3 linked regions of the Dinoroseobacter shibae DFL 12 = DSM 16493 genome follow. The protein of the gene in region 3 interacts with the protein of the main gene of each other region in a pairwise test. Links are inferred from orthologs where the notes say so. Each region holds a gene or a part of one and is shown on either strand. Other genes may lie near its edges.

What was found. Proteins that work in one complex are often made in the same cells at the same time.
Region 1: the proteins of rho (region 3) and nusG interact in binary tests that used the Escherichia coli proteins (3 or more experiments, as listed by UniProt). The link is inferred for Dinoroseobacter shibae DFL 12 = DSM 16493 from one-to-one orthologs.
Region 2: the proteins of rho (region 3) and hfq interact in binary tests that used the Escherichia coli proteins (3 or more experiments, as listed by UniProt). The link is inferred for Dinoroseobacter shibae DFL 12 = DSM 16493 from one-to-one orthologs.

What each region holds. Positions count from the first base shown.
Region 1 is NC_009952.1:255,476-258,511, forward strand. What follows is about bases 1-2,964. They hold nusG (transcription termination/antitermination protein NusG), read left to right. Parts: upstream 1-1,197; coding sequence 1,198-1,731; downstream 1,732-2,964. Other genes in these bases: DSHI_RS21220 (S8 family peptidase), read right to left, coding at 1-601; secE (preprotein translocase subunit SecE), read left to right, coding at 796-996; rplK (50S ribosomal protein L11), read left to right, coding at 1,835-2,260; rplA (50S ribosomal protein L1), read left to right, coding at 2,262-2,960. UniProt on the Escherichia coli protein: Part of the processive rRNA transcription and antitermination complex (rrnTAC). The complex forms an RNA-chaperone ring around the RNA exit tunnel of RNA polymerase (RNAP).
Region 2 is NC_009952.1:1,631,220-1,634,073, forward strand. The notes cover bases 73-2,854. They hold hfq (RNA chaperone Hfq), read right to left. Parts: upstream 1,690-2,854; coding sequence 1,456-1,689; downstream 73-1,455. Other genes in these bases: hflX (GTPase HflX), read right to left, coding at 167-1,414; DSHI_RS07980 (TrkH family potassium uptake protein), read right to left, coding at 1,815-2,854. Also shown: DSHI_RS07965 (penicillin acylase family protein), read left to right, coding at 1-63. UniProt on the Escherichia coli protein: RNA chaperone that binds small regulatory RNA (sRNAs) and mRNAs to facilitate mRNA translational regulation in response to envelope stress, environmental stress and changes in metabolite concentrations.
Region 3 is NC_009952.1:3,633,583-3,636,512, forward strand. What follows is about bases 7-2,864. They hold rho (transcription termination factor Rho), read left to right. Parts: upstream 7-728; coding sequence 729-2,000; downstream 2,001-2,864. Other genes in these bases: hemJ (protoporphyrinogen oxidase HemJ), read left to right, coding at 175-612; mnmE (tRNA uridine-5-carboxymethylaminomethyl(34) synthesis GTPase MnmE), read left to right, coding at 2,021-2,864. In the rest of the region: more of mnmE, read left to right, coding at 2,865-2,930. UniProt on the Escherichia coli protein: Facilitates transcription termination by a mechanism that involves Rho binding to the nascent RNA, activation of Rho's RNA-dependent ATPase activity, and release of the mRNA from the DNA template.

The sequences.
Region 1 (3,036 bases), 3.4 Mb from region 3 along the record:
CCGTGAAGTCCGGGTGGGTGAGGTCGAGCCCGGTGTCGAGCACCGCGACCTTCACCCCCTCGCCGGTCAACTCCGGGCGTCGGTCCGACCCGATGGCGTCGAGGCCCCAGGTCGTCCAGTTGCGCGGCCGCCAGAATCCCTGCGCCCCCGCCGGTCCCGTGGGGCGGGGGCCCTCGCCGAGCAGCATGTTCGCGAGATCGCGCACCCCGCGCAGATACGCGTCCCTCTCGGCCCCCATCGCGCGGGAGGGCGGGCGTAGACCCTCTTCGGCCTCCTGCGCTTCGGCGGGATCGAGGCGCACCGGGCGCGGGATCGACATGACCTCATTGCGCTCCACCGCCGCGATGCCGGACTGGTCGCGCATGTCCCTCGCCTCTGCCTCGGTCATGTCCATCTCGGCTACCGCAAGGCGCTCATAGAGCAGCGCGCTGGTCTTGCGGGCGCCGCGCGCCTGGAACCGCAGGGCGCCATTCGCACCCTTGGGGCTGCGGTCGCCCAACATGGACGACAGCATTGCCGCATTGTTTTCCGAGGGTTTCTCGAAAACCACGATGTGTGTGGGATGGCCGTCGCGGTTGAGAACCTGTCCACTGCCGGGCATGGGAATTCCTTTCACTTTGCAAATAGCTGTTGCGCCTTAAAATGATCGGCACACACCGAAGCGTAGCAGAGTTCCGAATTTGCGACAAACCCGTCGGCGGCACACTGCCACGGGGCGCGCGGCAAAGCGCCTTGAAATCTTCACAAGGGCGGCGTATCTGCACGGGGTCCGACACCGAGAGGCAATGCGTACCGATGGCCATCACCAATCCTTTCCAGTTCCTGCAGCAGGTGCGCGCCGAGGTCAGCAAGGTGACCTGGCCAACCCGCAAGGAGGTCATGGTCACGTCCCTGATGGTGTTCGCCATGGCGATCCTGACGGCGATCTTCTTCTTCTTCGTGGACTGGATGATCCGGACCGGCCTGCAGTTCGTGCTGAACTTCTTCGGCGGCTGACGCGGGCTTTCCGCCCGGGCGGTTGCGCGGGTTCTAAAGCGGTTGAAATCCCCCCTGTTCGGCGTTACACGCCCCACCATCCCAACCCGTAGCGTGCGTCGATTCGAGCCGCACGCTGCTTTTCATTTGGGGTGACACAACCGGAATGAGGCGGGGGCGCGCGCCCGCGCACTGCGCCCGAGGGGCAAGGAAGCGAACACAATGGCCAAACGGTGGTACTCTGTCAGCGTCCTCTCGAATTTCGAGAAGAAGATCGCCGAGCAGATCAAGCACGCCGTCGCAGAGGCAGGGCTTGAGGACGACATCGAAGAGGTGCTCGTCCCGACCGAAGAGGTCATCGAGGTCCGCCGCGGCAAGAAGGTCACCGCCGAGCGCCGCTTCATGCCCGGCTATGTGCTGGTGCGGATGGAGATGACCGACCAGGGCTATCACCTGATCAACTCGATCAACCGGGTCACCGGGTTTCTCGGCCCCCAGGGTCGGCCCATGGCCATGCGCGATGACGAGGTGAACCAGATCCTGAACCGGGTCGAGGAAGGCCAGGAGGCGCCGCGCAGCCTGATCACCTTCGACATCGGCGAACAGGTCAACGTGACCGACGGACCCTTCGAGGGCTTCTCGGGCAGCGTCGAGGAAGTGGACGACGACAACAACCGTCTGAAGGTGACGGTATCGATCTTCGGCCGGGCGACCCCGGTCGAACTGGAATTCACGCAGGTCACCAAGACGTCCTGAGTGATGAGACGTGGGAGGCGGCGGTCACGCGTGACCGCACCGGACCACGAGCACCCCTGTCCGGCCGCCGCGGCGGTTCGGATGCTGTAAAAGGAGAGGCCAGATGGCCAAGAAACTCGCAGGCACGATGAAGCTGCAAGTGCCCGCCGGACAAGCGAACCCGTCCCCCCCCGTGGGCCCGGCACTGGGTCAGCGCGGCATCAACATCATGGAATTCTGCAAGGCGTTCAACGCCAAGACGCAGGACATGGAGCCCGGCGCGCCGTGCCCGACCGTGATCACCTATTACCAGGACAAGTCCTTCACGATGGAAATCAAGACGCCGCCGGCGGCTTATTACCTCAAGAAGGCCGCGAAGGTGAAATCCGGGGCCAGCACCCCGTCGCGCCAGACCGTCGGCACGGTGACCGTCGCGCAGGTGCGCGAGATCGCCGAAGCGAAGATGAGAGATCTGAACGCCAACGACATCGAAGGCGCGATGAAGATCGTTCTGGGCTCTGCCCGCTCCATGGGCATCGAGGTGAAGTAAGATGGCAAAGCTTGGAAAACGCACCCGCGCCGCGCGCGAGGCCGTGGCCGGCAAGTCCGACCTGACCGTGGAAGAAGCCGTCGCCCTGATCAAGGCCAACGCGACCTCGAAATTCGACGAGACCGTCGAGATCGCCATGTGCCTGGGCGTCGACCCGCGCCATGCGGACCAGATGGTGCGCGGTGTGGTCAGCCTGCCGAACGGCACGGGCAAGACCGTGCGCGTGGCTGTCTTCGCCCGTGGCCCCAAGGCCGAGGAAGCGCAGGCGGCCGGCGCGGATATCGTGGGCGCCGAGGACCTGATGGAGACGATCCAGTCCGGCAAGATCGAGTTCGACCGCTGCATCGCGACCCCGGACATGATGCCGATCGTCGGACGCCTGGGCAAGATCCTGGGCCCGCGGAACCTGATGCCGAACCCCAAGGTCGGCACCGTGACCATGGACGTCAAGGCCGCCGTGGAAGCCGCCAAGGGCGGGGAAGTGCAATTCAAGGCCGAGAAGGCCGGTGTGGTGCATGCCGGCGTCGGCAAGGCCTCTTTCGACGAGGCCAAGCTGGTCGAGAACGTGCGCGCCTTCGTGGACGCGGTCTCCAAGGCCAAGCCGTCGGGTGCCAAGGGGTCCTACATGAAGAAGATCGCGCTCAGCTCCACCATGGGCCCGGGCGTGACGGTCGCCGTGGACAGTGCAACGGGCAACTGAGCCTTGTGATGATGCGGAATTCGGGCGGCCTTCGGGTCGCCCTTTTTCGTGGGTTGGCTGCGGTTTGCGCAGGTGC
Region 2 (2,854 bases), 2.0 Mb from region 3 along the record:
GCCCGGGCCGGAGCGAATGGGGTGACACTTCTCTACCCCGACCTCGCCGTTGCGCGGCCCTGAACCGATCGCGGACGCGGCCTGACGATCGAGTAATCAGGCCAAGGGTGCGTGCTGGCAAGGCGCTTCGAAGCGCCTTGGTCCCTGCACGTGGCGGGAACCGGTTTCAGGCGTGCAGGAGCGCTTCGAACCTTGCCTTCTGCACGGGCGACCAGCGCAGGGAGAGGTGGTAGCCGTCCTCATCCTGGCTTTCGTCCAGAACGACACCCTGTTCGAACAACCACGCGCGGACGCGGCCCTGGGCGAAGGGCACGACGACCACTTCGTCCAGCAGCGCGGGTGTCAGCCGGGCGGAGATCGCCGCCTGCAGGGTGTCGAACCCCTCGCCACTGAGCGCCGAGATCGCCAGCACGTCGTCCTGGCGGGCGGCACTGGTGCGCAGGGCCTCGGCTTCGGCCTCGGGCAGCAGGTCCAGCTTGTTCCAGACCTCGATCATCGGGCGCTCGTCCTTGACGCCGAGAGCCTCGAGGATCTTGTGGACATCCTCAGCCTGTGCGGCGCTGTCGGGATGGGCGATATCGCGGACATGCAGGATCAGGTCGGCATCCAGCACTTCCTCGAGTGTGGCGCGGAATGCCGCGACCAGTTCCGTGGGCAGGCTTGAGATGAAGCCCACAGTGTCGGACAGGATCACCTCCAGCCCGTCGGGCAATTTCAAGGCCCGCATGGTCGGGTCGAGCGTGGCGAAGAGCATGTCCTTGGCCAGCACCTCCGCCCCGGTCAAGTGGTTGAACAGGGTCGATTTTCCGGCGTTGGTGTAGCCCACGAGCGCGACGATTGGGTATGGTACTTTCTTGCGCGCGGCGCGGTGCAGCTCGCGCGTTTTCACCACCTTGGCGAGCTGGCGTTTGATGCGTGTGACCGCCTCGTCGATGGCGCGGCGGTCCGCCTCGATCTGGGTCTCGCCGGGGCCGCCGACGAAACCGAGCCCGCCGCGCTGGCGTTCCAGGTGGGTCCAGGAGCGTACGAGACGCGTGCGTTGATAGGCCAGTGCGGCCAGTTCGACCTGCAACACGCCTTCGCGAGTGCGGGCGCGGTCGGCGAAGATCTCGAGGATCAGGCCGGTGCTGTCGAGGATCTTGGTCTTCCAGGCCCGTTCGAGATTGCGCTGCTGGACCGGGCTGACGGGGCCGTCGATCAGCACGAGGCCGATCTCGTCGGCCTCGATCCGGGCGCGCAATTCCTCGATCTTGCCGGAGCCGAACAACAGGCCCGGCTGCACCTTGGACAGGCGCACGATATCGGCCCCGGCCACGTCGAGACGCGGCAGGGCAGCGGCCAAAGCCACGGCTTCTTCGAGCGCAGGGCCCGCAAGGCGGCGGCCGCGGTCGGCGGTCAGTTCGGGGTGCAGCACCAGGGCGCGGGTGCGCGTCGGGGCATGGTCATGAAGGTCGGTCAGTCGTCGCCCTCGTACAGGCTGATGGGCTGGGTCGGCATCACGGTGGAGATGGCGTGCTTGTAGACCAGTTGGCTTTGCCCATCGCGGCGCAGGAGTACGCAGAAGTTGTCGAACCAGGTGATCACCCCCTGCAACTTCACCCCGTTGATCAGAAAAACGGTGACGGGCACCTTTGTTTTACGAACATGGTTGAGAAAAGCGTCCTGCAAATTCTGTTTGTCGCCGGCCATTCTGTGTGCCTTTTTTCTTTTGGGTGCGCGCAAATTCCTGCGCATCTGTCGCTGTGCTTACAGACTATGATGGGTGCGCGCGGGGGATTCCACCCCTAATGGCAACGACATAGGGGAAATGCGGCTCAGTTGCGCCAGAAATCGGGGTTCAGCAGCGCAAGGATGGCCAGTGTTTCCAGCCTGCCAAGGACCATAGCGGCGCACAGGATGGCTTTGGCGGCATCGGGCAGTGCTGCATAGGAAATAGGCGCTTCGGTCGCAATCGAGGCGATCGGGCCGGTGGTCGTCAAGGCAGCGAAGGTCAGCAGTGTCGCTTCTTCGAAGCTCATGCCGGTCAGGGCCAGCGCCGACATCACGAGGGCAATGGATAGCGCGAAAAGCATGAAGAAGATCCAGGCGATGGTGGAGCCTTCGCGCCTGAGCCGTCGTCCTGTATACCCTGCGCTATTGATCGAGGAGGGATGGATCAGGCGCTCCATCTCGCGCAGCCCGTGCTTGTAGAGCACGTAGACTCGCAACAGCTTCACCCCGCCCGCTGTCGTCGCCACTCCGCCCCCGAAGAGCGCGATCCCCGCCAACAGCAGCCCCGGCGTGCCGAGGCCGGACCAGTTCTGCGCCTGGGTCCAGGACGCGCTCTCGAAGCCGGTGGTGGTCAGGAAGGACAGCACCATGAAGACCGACCCCCAGAGCGCAGCGAGCGCATTGCCGTCGAAGCCGCCGGCATCGACCTCGAACGCGCCGAGCCAGTGGCGCAGGAACAGAAAGGCGGGGATCACGGTGACGAAGACCGCCGCGATGCGCAATTCGCGGTCGCGCCGCAATTCGTGCCAGTTCGGGGACCAGCCATTGATGAAGCTGCGGCGGGTGATCGCGAAGATCAGGAAGGTGAAGATCGCCAGCTCCGCCAGCCCGCCGCGGGGGGCGTTGCCGGGCAGCTCGCCAGCGGTGATCCCGCTCGTGGACAAGGTGGACATGGCGTAGATCAGGCCATGGGCCCCGGGGATGCCGCAGAGGATCATGATCAGCCACAGAACCCCGGTCAGGGTGATGTAGATCGGCGCGAGGCGGCTGGCGAAACGCAACAGCCGGGTGGCCGGTTCGGCATGGCCCTCGTTGCGGCCGGTGCTGCCGCCCTGCCCGGCCTCCTGGATCGAGGTGACCTCGA
Region 3 (2,930 bases):
TGACTGTTAAATAATTATTAAAAAAGGTTCAGGTAAATCCTGGATCGCAGTATGTGGACAAGAATAACCGCTCGAACAACGCAAGAGTTCGACATATCCCCAAGACCTACAACAACACCATCTTTTCTTTTCTTTCTATTTTATGAATAGAAGGAAGACAGAGAAGGACAAAGCATGGACCTGTACGTTTGGATCAAATCCTTGCATGTGATTTCCGTGATCGCATGGATGGCCGGGTTGTTCTATCTACCTCGACTGTTCGTATACCATGTCGAGTCGAACGCCGTGTCGGGTGAAACCGAGGCGCTGTTCCAGACGATGGAGAGGCGTTTGCTCCGCGCGATCATGAACCCGGCAATGATCTCAAGCTGGATCTTCGGGCTTTGGCTCGTGATGACCCCCGGGATTGTCGATTGGTCGGCGTTCTGGCCCTATACGAAACTCGCGGCGATCCTTGGCATGACATGGTTTCACATGTGGTGCGCCGGACAACGCAAGGAATTGCTTGCTGGGACATCGACGACCACCGGTCGAAGGTACCGCATGATGAACGAGGTGCCCACACTTCTGCTCCTGGTCATCGTGTTCTCAGTGATTGCACGCCCATTCTGAGGCTCGATTGACTCGCGCAACATGATTATCTAAGGCTCTGTCAGCGTTCCGTCCGGAATCGCTCTCTCACGTATGACAGTTTCGCGCCCGCGACGGCGCCCAAACGGGATTTTTCGATGACCCAAGAGCGTCTCGCCCTTGCCGATCTCAAAGCTATGAGCCCTGCTGATCTTCTGCCCCTGGCCGAGGAGCTGGAGGTTGAAAACGCATCCACCATGCGGAAAGGCGACATGATGTTCGCCATCCTCAAGGAGCGTGCAGAGGATGGATGGGAAATTTCTGGCGATGGCGTTCTGGAAGTCATGCAGGACGGGTTCGGGTTTCTCCGCTCCCCCGAGGCGAACTATCTGCCGGGCCCGGACGACATCTATGTTTCTCCCGAGAAAATTCGGCAGCACTCCCTGCGCACTGGCGATACCGTCGAAGGGGTGATCCAGGCCCCGCGGGAGAACGAACGCTATTTCGCGATCACCTCCGTCAGCCTGGTAAACTTCGAAGACCCGGAGATGGCACGTCACAAGGTGAGCTTTGATAACTTGACGCCTCTTTATCCGGACGAGCGGCTGAAGATGGAGATCGAGGATCCGACGATCAAGGATCGGTCTGCCCGGATCATCGACCTGGTGGCACCGATCGGGAAGGGGCAGCGGTCGCTGATCGTGGCTCCGCCGCGGACGGGCAAGACGGTCCTGTTGCAGAATATCGCCAAGAGCATCGCAGCCAATCATCCTGAATGCTATCTGATGGTGCTGCTGATCGATGAACGTCCAGAAGAAGTCACGGACATGCAGCGTTCGGTGAAAGGGGAGGTGATTTCCTCCACTTTCGATGAGCCGGCCTCGCGCCACGTGGCAGTGTCCGAGATGGTGATCGAGAAGGCCAAGCGCCTGGTGGAGCACAAGCGGGACGTGGTTATCTTGCTGGATTCGATCACTCGTCTTGGTCGGGCTTTCAACACGGTCGTTCCGTCTTCGGGCAAGGTGCTGACCGGGGGTGTGGATGCCAATGCGTTGCAGCGGCCGAAGCGGTTCTTCGGTGCGGCCCGAAACATCGAAGAAGGCGGGTCGCTGACAATCATCGCAACCGCATTGATCGATACAGGCTCCCGTATGGACGAAGTGATCTTTGAAGAGTTCAAGGGTACGGGCAACTCCGAGATCGTGCTTGACCGCAAGGTGGCCGACAAGCGGGTCTTCCCGGCGATGGACATCCTCAAATCCGGCACGCGCAAAGAGGATCTCCTTGTCGATGCCAAGGATCTTCAGAAGACCTTTGTGCTGCGTCGCATTCTGAATCCCATGGGGACCACGGATGCCATCGAGTTCCTGATCTCGAAGCTGAAGCAGACGAAGACCAATTCCGAGTTCTTCGATTCGATGAACACCTGACCGGCGATACGGTACCGGTCATGGACACCATATTTGCGCTTGCTTCCGCACCGGGGAAATCCGGTGTTGCCGTGCTGCGTATTAGCGGATCGAGGGCATTTCATGCGGGTAGGGTGCTGGCCGGTGGGCTACCTGATGCCCAGCGGACCAGCTTGCGAAAACTGCGTGACTCCGATGGAAGTGTGATCGATGAGGCGCTCGTCCTCGCGTTTGAAAGCCCCAACAGTTTCACGGGTGAAGATTGTGTTGAGTTTCAGACCCATGGCTCGCCGGCGATCATTGCAGCATTGATGAATGAATTGTCGGCGCTGCCTGGCCTCCGCTTGGCGCAACCGGGGGAGTTCACGCGTCGTGCCCTCGAAAACAATCGGATGGATCTGGCCCAGGTTGAAGGTTTGGCCGATTTGATCGAGGCAGAGACCGAGGCGCAGCGCAAACAGGCATTGCGAACTTTTTCCGGCGAACTCGGCCAGAAAGTAGAACTCTGGCGCAAGGATCTGGTGCGTGCGATGGCGTTGCTCGAGGTGACCATTGATTTTGCTGACGAAGAAGTGCCGGAAGATGTGTATCCCGAGGTTCAGGAATTGCTTGGGCGCGTGTCTCAAAACCTGGCCGCAGAGAGTGCCGGTACCCATGCTGCGGAACGCATAAGACATGGGTTCGAGGTTGCAATCCTGGGTGCGCCGAACGTTGGAAAATCAAGCCTTCTCAATAGATTAGCTGGTCGCGAAGCAGCAATTACATCGAGTATCGCAGGCACAACGCGTGATGTGGTCGAGGTGCGCTTGGACCTTGATGGGCTGCCGGTCACGGTGCTGGATACAGCCGGTTTGCGGGAAACCCAGGATGAGATTGAACAGATTGGTATTAGCCGTGCTATGGCGCGAGCCGAGTCTGCCGATCTGCGTATCATCCTCATTGAAGATGGCC